3 regions of the Halomonas sp. KO116 genome follow, and region 1 is predicted to be linked to each of the others. Evidence: predicted binding sites of a transcription regulator. Region 1 holds the regulator's gene; each other region holds the start of a gene.
What was found. Region 1 encodes PhoB, which activates phosphate uptake and scavenging genes when phosphate is short. Its sites were predicted from a motif close to TGTCATANNNNTGTCANA; they were not measured.
Positions count from the first base shown of each region.

Region 2: KO116_RS02965 (PhoX family protein) is a predicted target of PhoB. The motif match lies at 2,287-2,304, and genes of this name have one in related genera.
Region 3: phnD (phosphate/phosphite/phosphonate ABC transporter substrate-binding protein) is a predicted target of PhoB. The motif match lies at 2,949-2,966, and genes of this name have one in related genera.

Region 1 is NZ_CP011052.1:116,491-121,291, forward strand. It holds gene KO116_RS00570 (NAD(P)/FAD-dependent oxidoreductase) at 1-310, opposite strand, end outside; gene KO116_RS00575 (chorismate--pyruvate lyase family protein) at 349-972, shown strand; gene ubiA (4-hydroxybenzoate octaprenyltransferase) at 1,008-1,901, shown strand; gene phoB (phosphate regulon transcriptional regulator PhoB) at 2,009-2,698, shown strand; gene phoR (phosphate regulon sensor histidine kinase PhoR) at 2,701-3,987, shown strand; gene KO116_RS00595 (hypothetical protein) at 4,297-4,611, shown strand.
Region 2 is NZ_CP011052.1:635,220-640,020, reverse strand. It holds gene KO116_RS02970 (hypothetical protein) at 1-19, shown strand, start outside; gene KO116_RS02965 (PhoX family protein) at 88-2,223, opposite strand; gene hemP (hemin uptake protein HemP) at 2,433-2,603, shown strand; gene KO116_RS02960 (TonB-dependent receptor domain-containing protein) at 2,723-4,696, shown strand; gene KO116_RS02955 (ChuX/HutX family heme-like substrate-binding protein) at 4,728-4,801, shown strand, end outside.
Region 3 is NZ_CP011052.1:4,396,789-4,401,589, reverse strand. It holds gene KO116_RS20155 (alkaline phosphatase D family protein) at 1-1,782, shown strand, start outside; gene KO116_RS20150 (EAL domain-containing protein) at 1,958-2,767, shown strand; gene phnD (phosphate/phosphite/phosphonate ABC transporter substrate-binding protein) at 3,038-4,003, shown strand; gene phnC (phosphonate ABC transporter ATP-binding protein) at 4,082-4,801, shown strand, end outside.

The DNA of each region.
Region 1 (4,801 bases):
CGAGAAGAAGTGTCCGGTTATCCACATCCAGTGCCGCCACGGGGGTGTGGGTAATGATGCGGACGTTTAACTCATCGCCCAGCTCGGCAGCGTTTCGCTGGGCCAGTTTGTCGGGCGCTAGGCCTTTAGCGAAGCCGGTGGAGAGTAACGGTTTGCTGTAATCGTCACCGCTGTCAGCACTAATCAACGTGATTGAACGCTGGTCACCGAGACGGCGTAGTGCCCGGGCTAAGCCAATCCCGGCCATTCCCGTGCCAATAATGACCAGCGCAGCGTGGGATGAAGAGAGCTCTGGTTGTGAGGTGGGCATGCAGACACCAAAAAAGTCGCTGAAACAAAAGCCTGTTAGTGCTGCATGTTACACTAGTCGATCCGTTTATTGCCCTGGAGAACTTGGTGACGCCTGCAGCTTTTCGGCAAACTTCTCACTTTTCGAGCTGGCGTCCCGTTGCTGCGGCGCGGCCTGTCATGAGCCCTTCCTGGTGGCAGTGGGTTGCTTCTACCGACTCGTTAACCGCCCGCTTAATAACCGCTGGTGGTGAGAAACAGTTTCGGGTGCGGCTGCTACGCCAGGGCGTAGGCTGGCCGCGAGAGGATGAGGCACGGGCGTTGGGCATTGCTCCCAAGCGCTACGCATGGCTGCGTGAAGTCGCGCTGTGCTTGGATGAAACACCGTGGGTGGTAGCGCGCTCCGTCGCCCCGCTTACGCAGTTAAAGGGCCAGCGTTTGGAAGGGTTAGGTGAGCGCTCGCTAGGCAGTTGGTTATTTCGTCAGCCAGGTTTAATTCGCGGGCCGCTTGAAGCCACTACCCAATCCCCCTTATTTGCTCGTATGAACGGTATCGAGAGCGACTGTACCTGGGGCCGACGCTCAGTGTTTTATCACGGCGGTAAGCACGGTGGACTGTCGTTGTTGGTGCAGGAGTATTTTTTGCGTGCGATGGCGGATGACCTTGACCTGCCATCGCGCTAGGCTAGCGCCTGCATCTTATTTTTCGTGAGGTAAGCATGGATCGTTCACTGTTGCGGCCGAAGGGATGGGCTCGCGTGGCAGATTTTATACAGCTGATGCGTTTGGATCGACCCATTGGCACTTGGTTGTTGATGTGGCCGACGCTTTGGGCGCTGTGGATTGCCGCTAAAGGGGTACCCGGCCGTGATGTACTGCTGATTTTTGTGGCCGGTGTTTACGTCATGCGCGCGGCTGGCTGTGTGGTGAACGATTATGCAGATCGCCATTTCGATGGCCATGTGAAACGCACTAAGCATCGCCCGCTCGCCACCGGTCGAATCAGCGAAACCGAGGCTCAATTGTTGTTTATTGGTTTGGTGGCCACAGCGTTTATTTTGGTGCTACTGACTAATTGGTTTACGGTGCTGCTCTCGCTGGGCGGAGTATTTCTGGCGGTTATTTACCCGTTCATGAAGCGTTATACGCACTTTCCCCAGGTGGTGCTGGGGGCGGCATTCTCATGGGCAATTCCAATGGCCTTTGGCGCCGTGCTGGGCCATGTGCCGTTGGAAGCGTGGCTGCTTTTCGGTGCAAACGTGCTATGGACGGTGGCGTACGACACGCAATACGCCATGGTCGATCGCGACGATGATTTAAAAATTGGTATTAAATCGACAGCTGTGCTGTTTGGCGACGCGGATCGCCTAATAATCGGCCTACTCCAGGTAGCCACCCTGGGGTTGCTGGCATGGGTAGGCTGGCGGGTTGGGTTAGGTGGGTTCTTTTGGCTAGGGCTCGCTGCAATGGCGGCAACTTTCCTGCATCAGCAGCGCTTAATTCGTTATCAGGAGCGGGATCTCTGTTTCCAGGCGTTTCTGAATAATCACTGGTCGGGGCTGCTGATTTTTGCGGGTATTGCGCTAAGTTGGTGGCCTGCGGCGGGTCAGTAACTGCCATTGTCATGTAACTGTCATCAAGTCATGGTGTTATCGTCACTGACATGTCATTGAACTGTTTTTCTTTGAACTGGCTTTTTTGCACACCGTGAGGCTCTGGTATGACCGCCAAAACCGTTCTGATTGTCGATGATGAATCGTCGATTCGCGAGATGATCGCGGTAGCGCTGGAAATGGCTGACTACCGTGTGCTCGAAGCAGATAACGCCCAGGATGCTCATGCCATGGTGGTTGACCACCAACCTGATTTATTGCTGCTTGACTGGATGATGCCTGGCACCAGCGGTATTGAGCTGGCTAGGCGCTTGAAGCGCGAAGAAGCTACCGCCGAGATCCCGATTATTATGCTCACCGCTAAAGGCGAAGAGGATAATAAGATCCAAGGGCTTGAAGCTGGCGCCGATGACTATATCACCAAGCCCTTTTCGCCCCGCGAATTGGTGGCACGGTTAAAAGCAGTGCTGCGCCGCGCGACGCCCCGTGGCGTTGAGGACCCAATTGAGATTAATGGCCTGTTGCTTGACCCGGTAAGTCACCGGGTAAGCGCTCACGGCAAAGCGTTGGAAATGGGTCCGACCGAGTATCGTCTTCTGCAGTTTTTTATGACTCACCAAGAGCGCGCTTACACACGCAGCCAGCTGCTTGACCAAGTGTGGGGCGGCAATGTTTACGTTGAAGAGCGCACGGTCGATGTGCATATTCGCCGCTTACGAAAAGCGCTGGGCGATGTGCATCAAAACCTGATTCAAACGGTTCGGGGTACCGGATACCGTTTCTCTGCACGGGTGTAAATGTGCGCCTATGGAGCCGTGAACTGTGGCGTCTAGCGTGGCTGGCCACACTGGGTACTTGCTTAGGCTGGTTATTGGGCTCAGCAGGGCTAGGGCTTGCGGCAGGGCTTGCAGTATGTCTGTTCTATCACTTGCGGCAGCTACGCGAACTTTATTTATGGCTAACCCTACATCCTCACGATGAGCCGCCTGCCGCTCACGGTATGTGGGGTGAATTGTTTGATCGTTTATACCGCTATCAGAAAAGCCAGCGTATAACGCAAAGTCGGCTGCGCGCTACCTTGGCCCGTATTCAAGAGTCGTCTGAAGCGATGCGCGACAGTGTGGTCATGCTCGACCGCCACGGTGATCTGGAATGGTGGAACAGTGCTGCAACGAACATGCTGGGGCTACAAACCGCCCATGATCGTGGTCAACACATTACCAACCTACTGCGCGAGCCAAGTTTCATCCGCTATTTCAATGCGCGGGAGTATGGCGAGCCGCTAACGCTGACGTCGCCGATTGACGAGCGTCGAATCCTGCAGTATCAAATTACCCTGTACGGCGACGATGAACGGCTGGTAATGGCCCGGGATATCACGCGCTTGCACCGCCTGGAACAGATGCGGCGCGACTTTGTTGCCAACGTCTCTCACGAGCTGCGCACGCCGCTAACCGTCCTTTCCGGCTATCTGGAAACCTACAGCGATATTGCTGACCAGTTGCCGCCGCGTTTGGGCAAAAGCATCAACCAGATGCAGGAACAGACGCAGCGAATGCAAAACCTGGTCAATGATCTATTGCTGCTCTCCCGGTTGGAAATCGACCAGGGGGGGGAAGATCACCATCCGCTGTCGTTAGGGCCTTTGCTACAAAGCATTTGTGATGATGCGCTGGCGCTGTCGAATCAGCGTCATACCATTACAGTCGCGCTTGAAAGCGATGCACGCCTGCTGGGTAGTGAACAGGAAATTCGTAGCGCCATCTCTAACCTCGCTTTCAATGCCGTTCGCTATACGCCAGCAGGTAGCCACATCACATTACGCTGGAAAGCTAGCGCGACTGGTGGCGGCTATATCGATGTGGAAGACAATGGTGAAGGGATTGATCCTGTCCATATTCCCCGACTAACCGAACGTTTTTACCGTGTCGACAAAGGCCGCAGCACCGCAACTGGCGGCACTGGCTTAGGCTTGGCAATCGTCAAGCACGTACTATTACGCCACGATGCGCAATTACAGATTGAATCCCACCCGGGTAAAGGGGCGCTTTTTCGCTGCTCATTTCCCGCTTCACGTCTTGTATAGGTCTCAGTAAGCGACCTTTCGCACCATACCTGTAAAGGTGTGCAATATTGGCATGTGAGGTTGGTAAGAGTTTACTCATGTGCCATTTTTATACAGTTTTTAGGCTTGGTATTTCGATGTTAACAGAGTGATATAGCTTAACTTGTTTTAATTAAGTCATTGATTTTTATTTGTTTAATTTTATTTTTTTGTTTTTGGCATGCCCGCTGCATTGTTAAAAAAAAGGAAGACGACCGCAGGAAATGCTGGCTTGTATATAAGCCCTTCTTTCTTAACCAAGCGGTAATAAACAGCGATCGGAGGTGGAATATGATGTCCAAGGATTTACTCAAGAAAGCTGGCATTTTAGGTGTATCTTTTGGTTTGATGGCAAGCCCGTTAGCCTTTGCTCAAACAGATGAAAATTCAGCTATTGATGAAAATCAGGGAATTACAGCTGAAGAGCAACCAATGGATCCCCAAGGTACTGATAGTTCAGACGGTCATGATACTAAAGACATGACTAACGATTTAACCCATGACGAAGGTGATGGAGCCAGCGACATGGATCCTCAGTCAAGCGATCACTCAGATGACGCTGAGTATGACGACGATGAGCTTGTAGAAGAAAACAGCGGTAGTTAATTGTTAATTATCATTTAGATATCAAAGAACGTCTTTTCAACGGATGAAAAGGTAATTGATAGGATGTTATAAAGGCAAGGATGCTTTTCAGGTTCAAGGATGAATCACTAGGAAATCAAACGTTAGTCAGGGTTAATTCCAAGGCTGGAGTCCGCTACAAGGAGTGGAAGCTAACGTTAGTTATTACCTA
Region 2 (4,801 bases), 520 kb from region 1:
TCAGGCTCACCCAGCCTAGAATTAAAAAGCTTCGAACCCGGGAGAGGTCGAAGCTTTTAATGAAACCCTTAAGAACGCTTGGTATTTTTAAACCCCAATCGGCCCGCCGTCGCGTTTCTGAATCACAACGGTCGATGCCCGAGGACGTACTTGACCATTAGCTGCAACGGTGGCGTCTTGCACAAGCTCGCTACCATCGGCGGGCCAGTTACCCGGATGCTGAATGTTAATAAACAGCGCGGTTTTATCCGGCGTGGCAAATATGCCGGTGACTTCACAGCCGTTCGGCCCCACCGCAAAGCGCTTGAGCTGCTGCTGATTGCTATTGTTAATCACCGGGCCGGTACCCTGGATATCGTCAAGACCATTAGGTACCACCGCGAGCAGCTGGTCGTTGGTGTACTCCGTGATGCCGTCATAACCATTATCGGTCTGAATCCAGAGAATGCCCTGACCATCATCGCGCTCGTCAAACCAAAGCCCATCGGGGCTGGCAAACTGGTTCATTGCGGTTAAGCCCGAGTGGTTATCAGCATCGTCAACCGCCGCGCCAAACACAAATACCTCCCAGGTAAAGGCATTCGGTAAGCGGCTTTCGCGCCAGCGGATAATGTGCCCAGCCTCGTTATTGGCACGTGGATTAGCCGCATTAGTGGGTGCCAAGTCGTAACCTACCCCCACCTGCTCCAAGCTATCGCCACCGTTGGTATAAGTCGGTGCTGTTTCTTCACCTGTGCGTTGCGTGTTGTTGGTTAAGGTGAGGTAAACATCCCCCGAAGCCGGATCAACGGTCGCCCATTCGGGACGATCCATCGGCGTGGCGCCCATTAAGTCTGCCGCGTCGCAGGTATTGATAATCACACCGGCTAAATCGTCCTCAGCCAGGCCTAAGGCCGCTGCCAGCGTTCGGCCGTCCTGTGATTGCGCAGCAGGTGTCAGCGGCAGCCACTTACCACTGCCATCGGCGTGAAAACGGGCCACATAGAGGGTGCCGTTATCCAAATACTTGCTGCCGATGGCAAGACGGTCATAGTGCTCACCGGGACGATTGGCATCGGCGGGATCCCAGGCGGCATCGGAGACGTATTTATATACGTACTCGTTTCGGGAATCGTGCCCCGAGTAGTAAACCACTGGCTGACCGGCTTCCAGCTTGCCTAACCAGCACCCTTCATGGCGGAAACGCCCAAGTGCCGTACGCTTAACCGCAAGGGCATCGCTGTAAGGATCGACTTCTACCTGATAGCCGAAGGTACGCGCTTCGTTACGGTAGTCATCCTCGGCGCGCTCGCCGCGGGGGGTAATATCGAAGCGGGCAAACTCATCGTTCTGCTCTGAAGCGTCACCCGCCGAGGTTTCCCAGGCATAGCGGCCGCGTTCAGTGGGAATACCGATGCGCGCGTCGTCCTGGAAGCGCTCGCCAGTATGAACAAAGACGTTTGGCCAGTTCTCTTCACAGGCAATATAGGTTCCCCAGGGCGTTACCCCGTGACCACAGTTATTGTTGGTACCACGGGTTTGGTTGCCCTCAGGCGAAAAGCGCGTTTTGACGTAGTCACTGCTTGCCACGGGCCCGGAAAGCTCCATCACCGTCGCGCTGGTGAAGCGGCGGTTATAGCGCGACCCCGGCACATGCGCCCATTGGCCGCTGGCGTCCTTTTCGACCTCGACAACGGTGACACCGTGAGCGTTGATTTCGGTGCGCGACTCCTCTGCTGGCCGCTTACCCGCTTCAGCATTGGTGGGGCCGCCCTGAGGTGCCCATAGTGCATCTTGATCGATATATTCGTTATTGAGGGCCAGTATAAATCGACGTGAGGCGTTGTCAGCATCCAGGGAAAAACCGGCCATACCGTCATGATGCATGCCCACACTCTCCGCCTGACGCTCCGCAGTCATCGGCTGTTCGGGCTGCCAGGTAACATTTTGGTTAAGCGGCGTGCCCCACGGCACCAAGACTTGGGCCACATAACCTTCCGGCACCACCACGGCATCGGTGAGTGACCCATGAATCGCCTCAAACGCCAGCGTCAGGGGTGTTTTTTGCGCGCCGCTTGAGGCAAGCGCTTGAGCAGCACCGCCAAAGCTAAGCATTGAGGCAGCCGCCATGCTCAAACCACCGCGCATCACGTCGCGCCGTGACACATGGCGCGCCAATACTTCGGCAAAAGGTTGGTTGCCGCTGTGGTTAAACAGGCGATGGTCTTCGATCTCTTTACTCATTATGGTCTCCCCCTGATCGTTTGTAGGCCAACGATTAAACGTTAGGAGACACTAAAGAAGCTAAATGACAGCAAGATGACGGAGCGCCTGCATTTAGATGAAGAACGGTCGAATGCTAGCCACCTTTACTCCCCAAACCTATTGAGGGATGTCTGCAACTCTGCTAAATTAACGCTAATAGTTATCATTAACATAGGAGTTGCTCTCTCATGCAGTTACCCGCAAAGGGCACTGGTCAGGGAGATACGTCGGCCTCGACGCCCCGCGAGGTGGATAGCCAAGAATTACTTGGCAGCTCAGGCCAGTTGGTTATTCACCATGAACAGCGCCGCTATGTATTGCGACGTACTAAAAGCGGTAAGTTAATCCTTAACGCCTAACGTCCTTAACATCTAAGCACCTAATTAAATTAAAAATTTATATAGCAAAGCCAGCCAGGTAGCCCATCGCACCCAGCCAGCGACCTCTTCTACTTATCCCTGTTGGAACTCTCTGGCTCATGAACCACACACGCACTTTTGGTGGCCTCTATTTAACGCTGCTCCCACTGCTAGCCGCCCAAGCAGACGACGCCGAGCTTAATCCAGTGACGGTCACCGGCACCCGAGCGCCTACGGATCTTTCACAGGCGCCGCTAATTATCGATGTTATTGATCGCGATGATGCTGTGCTGACCACCGCCAGCCGGGTCGAAGACGTGCTTAGCCGCCAACCCGGCCTGCACGTGGCGGGTCAAGGGCGCCGAAATGGCCAAACGTTGAGTATGCGCGGCTTTGGCAGCAAAGGGGTGCTGGTACGTTTGGATGGCGTTCGCCAGGATATCTCCACCGGCCACATCGGCAACTTCTTCCTCGACCCTGGTTTGATTCAAGAAGTACAGATAGCGCGCGGCGCACTCTCCAGCCTTTACGGCAGCAATGCCATGGGCGGCGTGGTTAGTTTCACCAGTGTGGATGCCAATGACCTGCTGGCCCCCGGCAAAGATAGTGGTGTACGCCTTTCCGTAGGCGGTGCGACGGCCAGCGACGAACTGCGCGGCAGCCTAACCGCCTTTGGCCGCCGCGATACCGCCAATGGCCGGGTGGATGGCCTGTTTTCAATTGGCCGGAGTGAATCCGGCGATATTCGCCGCGCCGGGGGCGATGAAGCCGAAGAGGATGCCACGCTCAATAGCCTGCTGCTAAAAGGTGGTTGGGAGCCAAGCGACGACCAGCGGCTGTTTATGAGCTGGCAGCACTACGACGAACGCGCCACCCAGCCCGCCAACCCACAGCAGCTTTCCACCGATGCCAGCAATCCGCTGCATGACCGCGATGTGGAAAGCAACAACGTCCAGTTGGGCCACCGCTGGCAACCCAGCGCTGCCACCGAAGTCACTTCGCAGCTTACCTTTAGTCAGCAGGATATCGACGAGCCCCAGGCCAACCGCACCCTAGAGCGGGTCGGTCTTCAGAGCGACGGCTTCCACACTATGGATCACGGCTGGCTCTCGCAAACACTGGTGTTCGGCGCCGAATTGGAGCAAGCACGCCAACGGCCAGATGGCGAAGCGAATGGCTTCCCCAACGCCGATATCGACACCCAGGCCGCCTATCTCGACACCACCCTTACCGCTGGCAGCTATCTAGCCGATGGTGGGGCTGGGCAGTTTGATATTGGCTTGGGAGCCCGCTACGACCGTTACGACGCCAGCGGTAATGAAGCCGATAGTGTCCACGACCAAGTGTCACCGCGTTTTCGCCTCGCTTGGCGACCCGACGATGCCCTGATGCTGTTCTCCGGCTACGCCGAAGCCTTCCGAGCCCCCAGCCTTTCTGAGCTTTACGCCAACGAGCGCCACTTTGCCGGTTTCTGCGCCGGGCCAGCCTTCTGCACGCCGGACAATTACTGGATTCCCAATCCCAACCTCTCGCCTGAATCCAGCCACACCTGGGAAAGCGGCGTGGTCTGGCATCAGGGCGACTGGCAGGTTCGTGCCAGCTACTTCGACACCCGCGCCGACGATTTTATCGACACCCACGTCGACATCATGGCGGGCACCACCCAGGCGGTGAACGTTCAGCGCGCCCAGCTATGGGGCTATGACGCCCGGGTGACCTGGCAGCCCAGCGCTTTCCCGCTACTCACCAGCTTTGTGGGTCTTTCGGAAGTCTCCGGCAAAGACCGTGATTCTGGCGAGCCCCTAGGCAGTCAAACACCCCTGGAAGCCACCCTGGGTAGCGAGGTGGCGCTGTACAGCAGCGATATCCGCCTGGGCTGGCAAGCACGCTTTGCCCAATCTTTCGATAAGCAGGGCGATGACGAGCGCCTTCCCGGTTACGGCCTACACGATGTGCATCTCGCCTGGCAACTCACCCCGGCCGTGGATACCTCGCTGCGCCTTGCCAATGTTGGCGACAAGGTATGGTACCGCCCCGACGGCAGTCTGGGCGATGGGCGCAGTCTTTTCGCCACCCTTAACTGGCAGTGGTAAATCCATACAGTCAACCCGATAGAGGTGCATCATGATTCCATCCCAACAGATCGCGATTATCGAAGCCTTTGACGCGGCACGCTGCGCGCAGCCGCGGCTACCTGC
Region 3 (4,801 bases), 370 kb from region 1:
GCCGCGTCGATTGGTTTGGCGCATCACCAGCAGTGCATTCCTATCGGCCAGCGCGCCTTTATTTATCTAATTGATATGGAGCTGGATTCACCGCTGCCCTACGATGAGCGCATTGAGTACGACCTGCAAGTTGAAACGGCAACGGGTGATTGGCGCTCATTGCCCGAGTGGGCGCCATGGCTATGTTATGACGGCGCCGCTTATCCCGCCTTTGTGATTGCCTCGCGGCATCACCGGCTTATGCATGGTTCCTGCCGCAAACCCCATCACGACAGTGACGATGGTTTGGTGCGCGCCGATAGCTGGCTCGCCGAGCAGCAAGGCGCCCCAGCCGAGTGGCCCGCTTGGCTTTTGATGACCGGTGATCAAATTTATGCTGACGATGTGGCCGGCCCGATGCTGCGCGCCGTGCATGCGCTTATTGAACGGCTAGGGTTGGTGGATGAGTGGCTGGAAGGCGCCACGGTCGACGATAGCCAAGCGCTGTATGATTCGCCCGATAGCTACTATCGGCGCGCCGAGTTGCTGCCGGATGTGGCCAACAATGTGGCGCTACGCAAGCGCTTTTTTAGCGGCGTCAAGAAGCCGGTCTTTACGTCGGCGAATGCGCAGAACCATTTAATGACACTGGCTGAAATGCTCGCCATGTACTGCCTGGTATGGTCCCCGGTGCCCTGGCGAGTGATTACGTTCGACGCGCCTGCTTTAGATAAAAAAAATGCCGAGCTCTATCGTCAAGAGCAGGCGGTGATAGACAGCTTCGTGGCAGGTTTGCCGCAGTGCGCGCGGTTAATGGCGCACTTACCCAGCCTGATGATCTTCGATGACCACGATGTGACCGATGACTGGAACCTTTCCGCTGACTGGGAACTCGCTGCCTACGGCCATCCGTTCTCGAAGCGCATTATCGGTAACGCTCTGGTGGCTTATTTGCTCTGTCAGGCCTGGGGGAACGACCCTGATAAGCTCAACCCACTAACCCATCACGCCTCGACGCTGCTGGGTGATGGCAGCCAGCCGCTGGTATGCGCCGAGCAAGATGGCTTCATTGAGCGGCTACTGTGTTTTCAGGGCTGGGAGTTTCAGGTGCCGGGTACGCCTGCCTTAATCGTGCTGGATACCCGCACCCGCCGTTGGCGCAGCGAGCGCAATCTCAGCCACCCTTCCGGGTTGATGGATTGGGAGGCGCTCATGGAAATGCAGCAAGCGCTAATGGGCGCTAAAAGCGCGGTAATCATTTCGCCCGCCCCGATGTTTGGGGTCAAGCTGATCGAGGGAGTTCAAAAAATCTTTACCGCCGTGGGCAAGCCGTTGGTGGTCGACGCAGAGAACTGGATGGCCCATCGCGGGGCAGCCAGTACGCTGCTGCAAATATGGCGACACTCCAAAACCCCCGGCAACTACGTGATTTTGTCAGGCGATGTGCACTACTCCTTTGTCTACGACATCGTAGTGCGCCATCAGCGGCGCTCGCCGCACCTGTGGCAAATCACATCAAGCGGCATTAAAAACACCTTCCCGGCCACACTGCTCAATACTTTCGATCGGTTGAATCGCTGGCTTTATGCGCCGATGTCGCCACTCAACTGGTTTACTAAGCGTCGTAAGCTGAGTGTTCACCCCCGTGACCCTGATCGCGCCAGCGCTGGCGAACGGCTTTGGAATGCCAGCGGCATTGGGCTGGTAACCCTGGACGAGAAAGGGTCTCCGATCGATATTCGTCAGCTCGATGCCGATGGCCGCGATGTGGTCTTCCCTCCACCAGCAAAAACGCTTACCTGAACAGCCCCGATCTCGAACACGGTGTAGGGCGCTAACTATCTGACTCAGCAGGGGATTGTCATGATAATGTCACGAAAATGACGCACGCTTTCCGCCTATCAATCACTTCCAGGGATGGTGCACTCAATAGGTACCACCGCCATTGATTGGGGTGGCAGAATAGGGCAGCCGGCAAATGACCGCACAAGAAGCGCAGTGGCTGAAAAAGATCATTGCAAAAGAAGAGTTGCATGTTCTTTTTCAGCCCATTGTGAATGCTAGTCAGCAGGCCGTTTATGGTTACGAAGCACTGATTCGTGGACCGAGGACATCGCCGCTTCACTCGCCGTTACGACTGTTTGAAGTTGCCACCCAGGCAGGAAAGCTGGTGGAGTTAGATATCCTCTGCCGGCGGTTGGCGATTTACCGCTTTGCCGAACTTAAGCAACCCGGGCTGCTGTTTCTTAACGTGATGCCGCTAACCATCGTCGAGCGTGATTTTCGCGAAGGCTTAACGCTAGGTTTTATTCGTGACAGTGGCCTGCCCCCGGCAAGGGTAGTGATTGAGCTCACTGAACACGTGCCTATTCATGATTACGAGCTGATGCGCCAAGCGGTGGATCACTACCGGACGATGGGCTTTCAGGTCGCGCTGTATGCCAAACGGCGCGTGTCTGACGAGCAAGGCTTTGCTGCCGCTTACGTTGACTTAGATAACTTTAAAGCCTTTAACGATGCCTATGGCTACGCACGAGGCGACCACATCATTATTTCTCTATCACGGCTGCTGCAAGCGCAGGTGGATAACGTGGGTGGCTTTATCGGCCATATTGGCGGTGATGATTTTATGATGCTGCTACCGCTTGACCACTGGGAGAGCGTTTGTGGCCAAATCCTACGCTCTTTCGAAGTAATGGCGCCCGGTTTCTACGAAGATGCCGATCGGCTGAGAGGTGGGATTCAGATTGAAACCGCCAAAACAGTATCACTTTTTCCCCTTTGTTAGCGTGTCGATTGCGGTAAAGCCCATCACCGATACGGCGACTTGCAGAGCGCTGGATATTGCCGCTGAACTGTCTGAGTTGAAGCACCAAGCCAAAAAAAATCCCGGTAACAGCCTGTTTGTTGAGCGACGCGTTCACTGTGTTGGCTTATGAAACGTTCCTGTCATGTGACGTTCGTCAAAACGTCACTAAGTGGTCATATAAATGCCCCGCCGTTGTCATCTGAAGTGGTCAGGATTGTTGCTATCTTTTAACAACACGTTAGGTGTCCCATGCAGACGTTATCCCTCTCCCGCACGTTGATCAGCGCCGCCGTCGCCAGTGCCTTCGCCTTGGTTGCCGTGAACGCTTCAGCGGATCTCTCATCGCGTTATGTCGATAACGATGGCGATATGGTCGCCGATGCACCTAGCGATGAGTCTCAGTGGGCCGATCCCGATACGCTCGTGTTTGCCTATACGCCGGTAGAAGATCCTGCGGTTTACGCTGACGTATGGTCTGATTTTCTCGAACACCTGAGCGAAGCAACGGGTAAAGAAGTGCAGTTCTTCCCCGTGCAGTCCAACGCCGCCCAGCAGGAAGCGCTGCGCGCTGGCCGTTTGCACGTTGCCGGCTTTAATACCGGCGGTGTACCGGTGGCGGTGAACTGCGGTGGTTTCCGTCCGTTTGCCATGATGGCAGCAGACGATGGCAGCTTTGGCTACGAAATGGAGATCATCACCTATCCGGGCAGTGGCATTGAGTCCGTTGAAGACCTGGAAGGTCGCCAACTAGCCTTTACCTCTGAGACCTCTAACTCTGGTTTCCGCGCCCCCTCTGCACTGCTGCGCTCCGAGTACGGCATGGAAGCGGGTGAAGATTTTGAAACCGCTTTCTCGGGCTCCCATGACAATTCCATCCTGGGTGTGGTGAACGAAGACTACGATGCGGCCGCCATCGCTAACTCCGTGGGCAAGCGGATGATTTCCCGTGGCGTCGTGAATGAGGGAGACTACGACATTATCTACACCTCAGAAACCTTCCCGACCACGGCTTACGGTTTGGCGAACAACCTGAACCCTGAGCTTGCCGAGAAAATTCAGGACGCGTTCTTCAGCTATGACTGGTCAGGCACCCCGCTTGAAGCAGAATTTGCCAACTCTGGTGAAGCGCAGTTTATTCCGATTACCTATCAGGAAAATTGGTCGGTTATTCGCACCATTGCCGATGCTAACGGTGTGACTTACGACTGTGACTGATCGTTAAGGTAAACGGTACTGCACGGCCAGGAAGGCACCCCTTTCTGGCCGTTTCGCTATACAGATGAGGCAGGAAAAATGTTGACACTAAGCGGCGTTGGTAAGCGTTACCCCACCGGGGATCGGGCGCTGACGGACATTGAACTCACGCTGCCCAAAGGCCAGGTAATGGCGCTAATTGGGCCATCCGGCGCGGGTAAAAGTACCCTCATTCGCTGTGTGAACCGGTTAGTGGAGCCTACCCAGGGCAGTATTCGCCTGGAAGGCACGGAGCTGACCAAGCTTTCAGGGCAGAAGCTTCGCCAGGCGCGCCGCTCAATGGGGATGATTTTCCAGGAGTATGCCCTGGTCGACCGGCTCACCGTGATGGAAAACGTGCTATCCGGCCAGCTCGGCTATGTCGGTTTTTGGCGCAGTTTTTTGCGTCGCTACCCACAGGAAGCAGTCGTCGAAGCCTTTCGGCTACTCGAGCGGGTAGGGCTTCCTCATGCTATCGATAAGCGCGCTGATGCCCTTTCCGGTGGTCAGCGCCAGCGCGTCGGTATCGCCCGGGCACTGCTGCAGAGCCCCAAGCTGCTGCTGGTTGATGAGCCTACCGCCAGCCTCGACCCGAAAACGTCGCGTCAGATCATGCGCTTGATTCGCGAGCTATGTGCTGAGCGCGATTTGGCTGCGATCATCAATATTCATGATGTGGCTTTGGCGCAGCAGTTTGCCGACCGGATTGTCGGCCTGCGGGCTGGACAAATCGTTTTTGACGGCCTGCCTAGTGAACTGACCAGCGAAATGCTCACGACC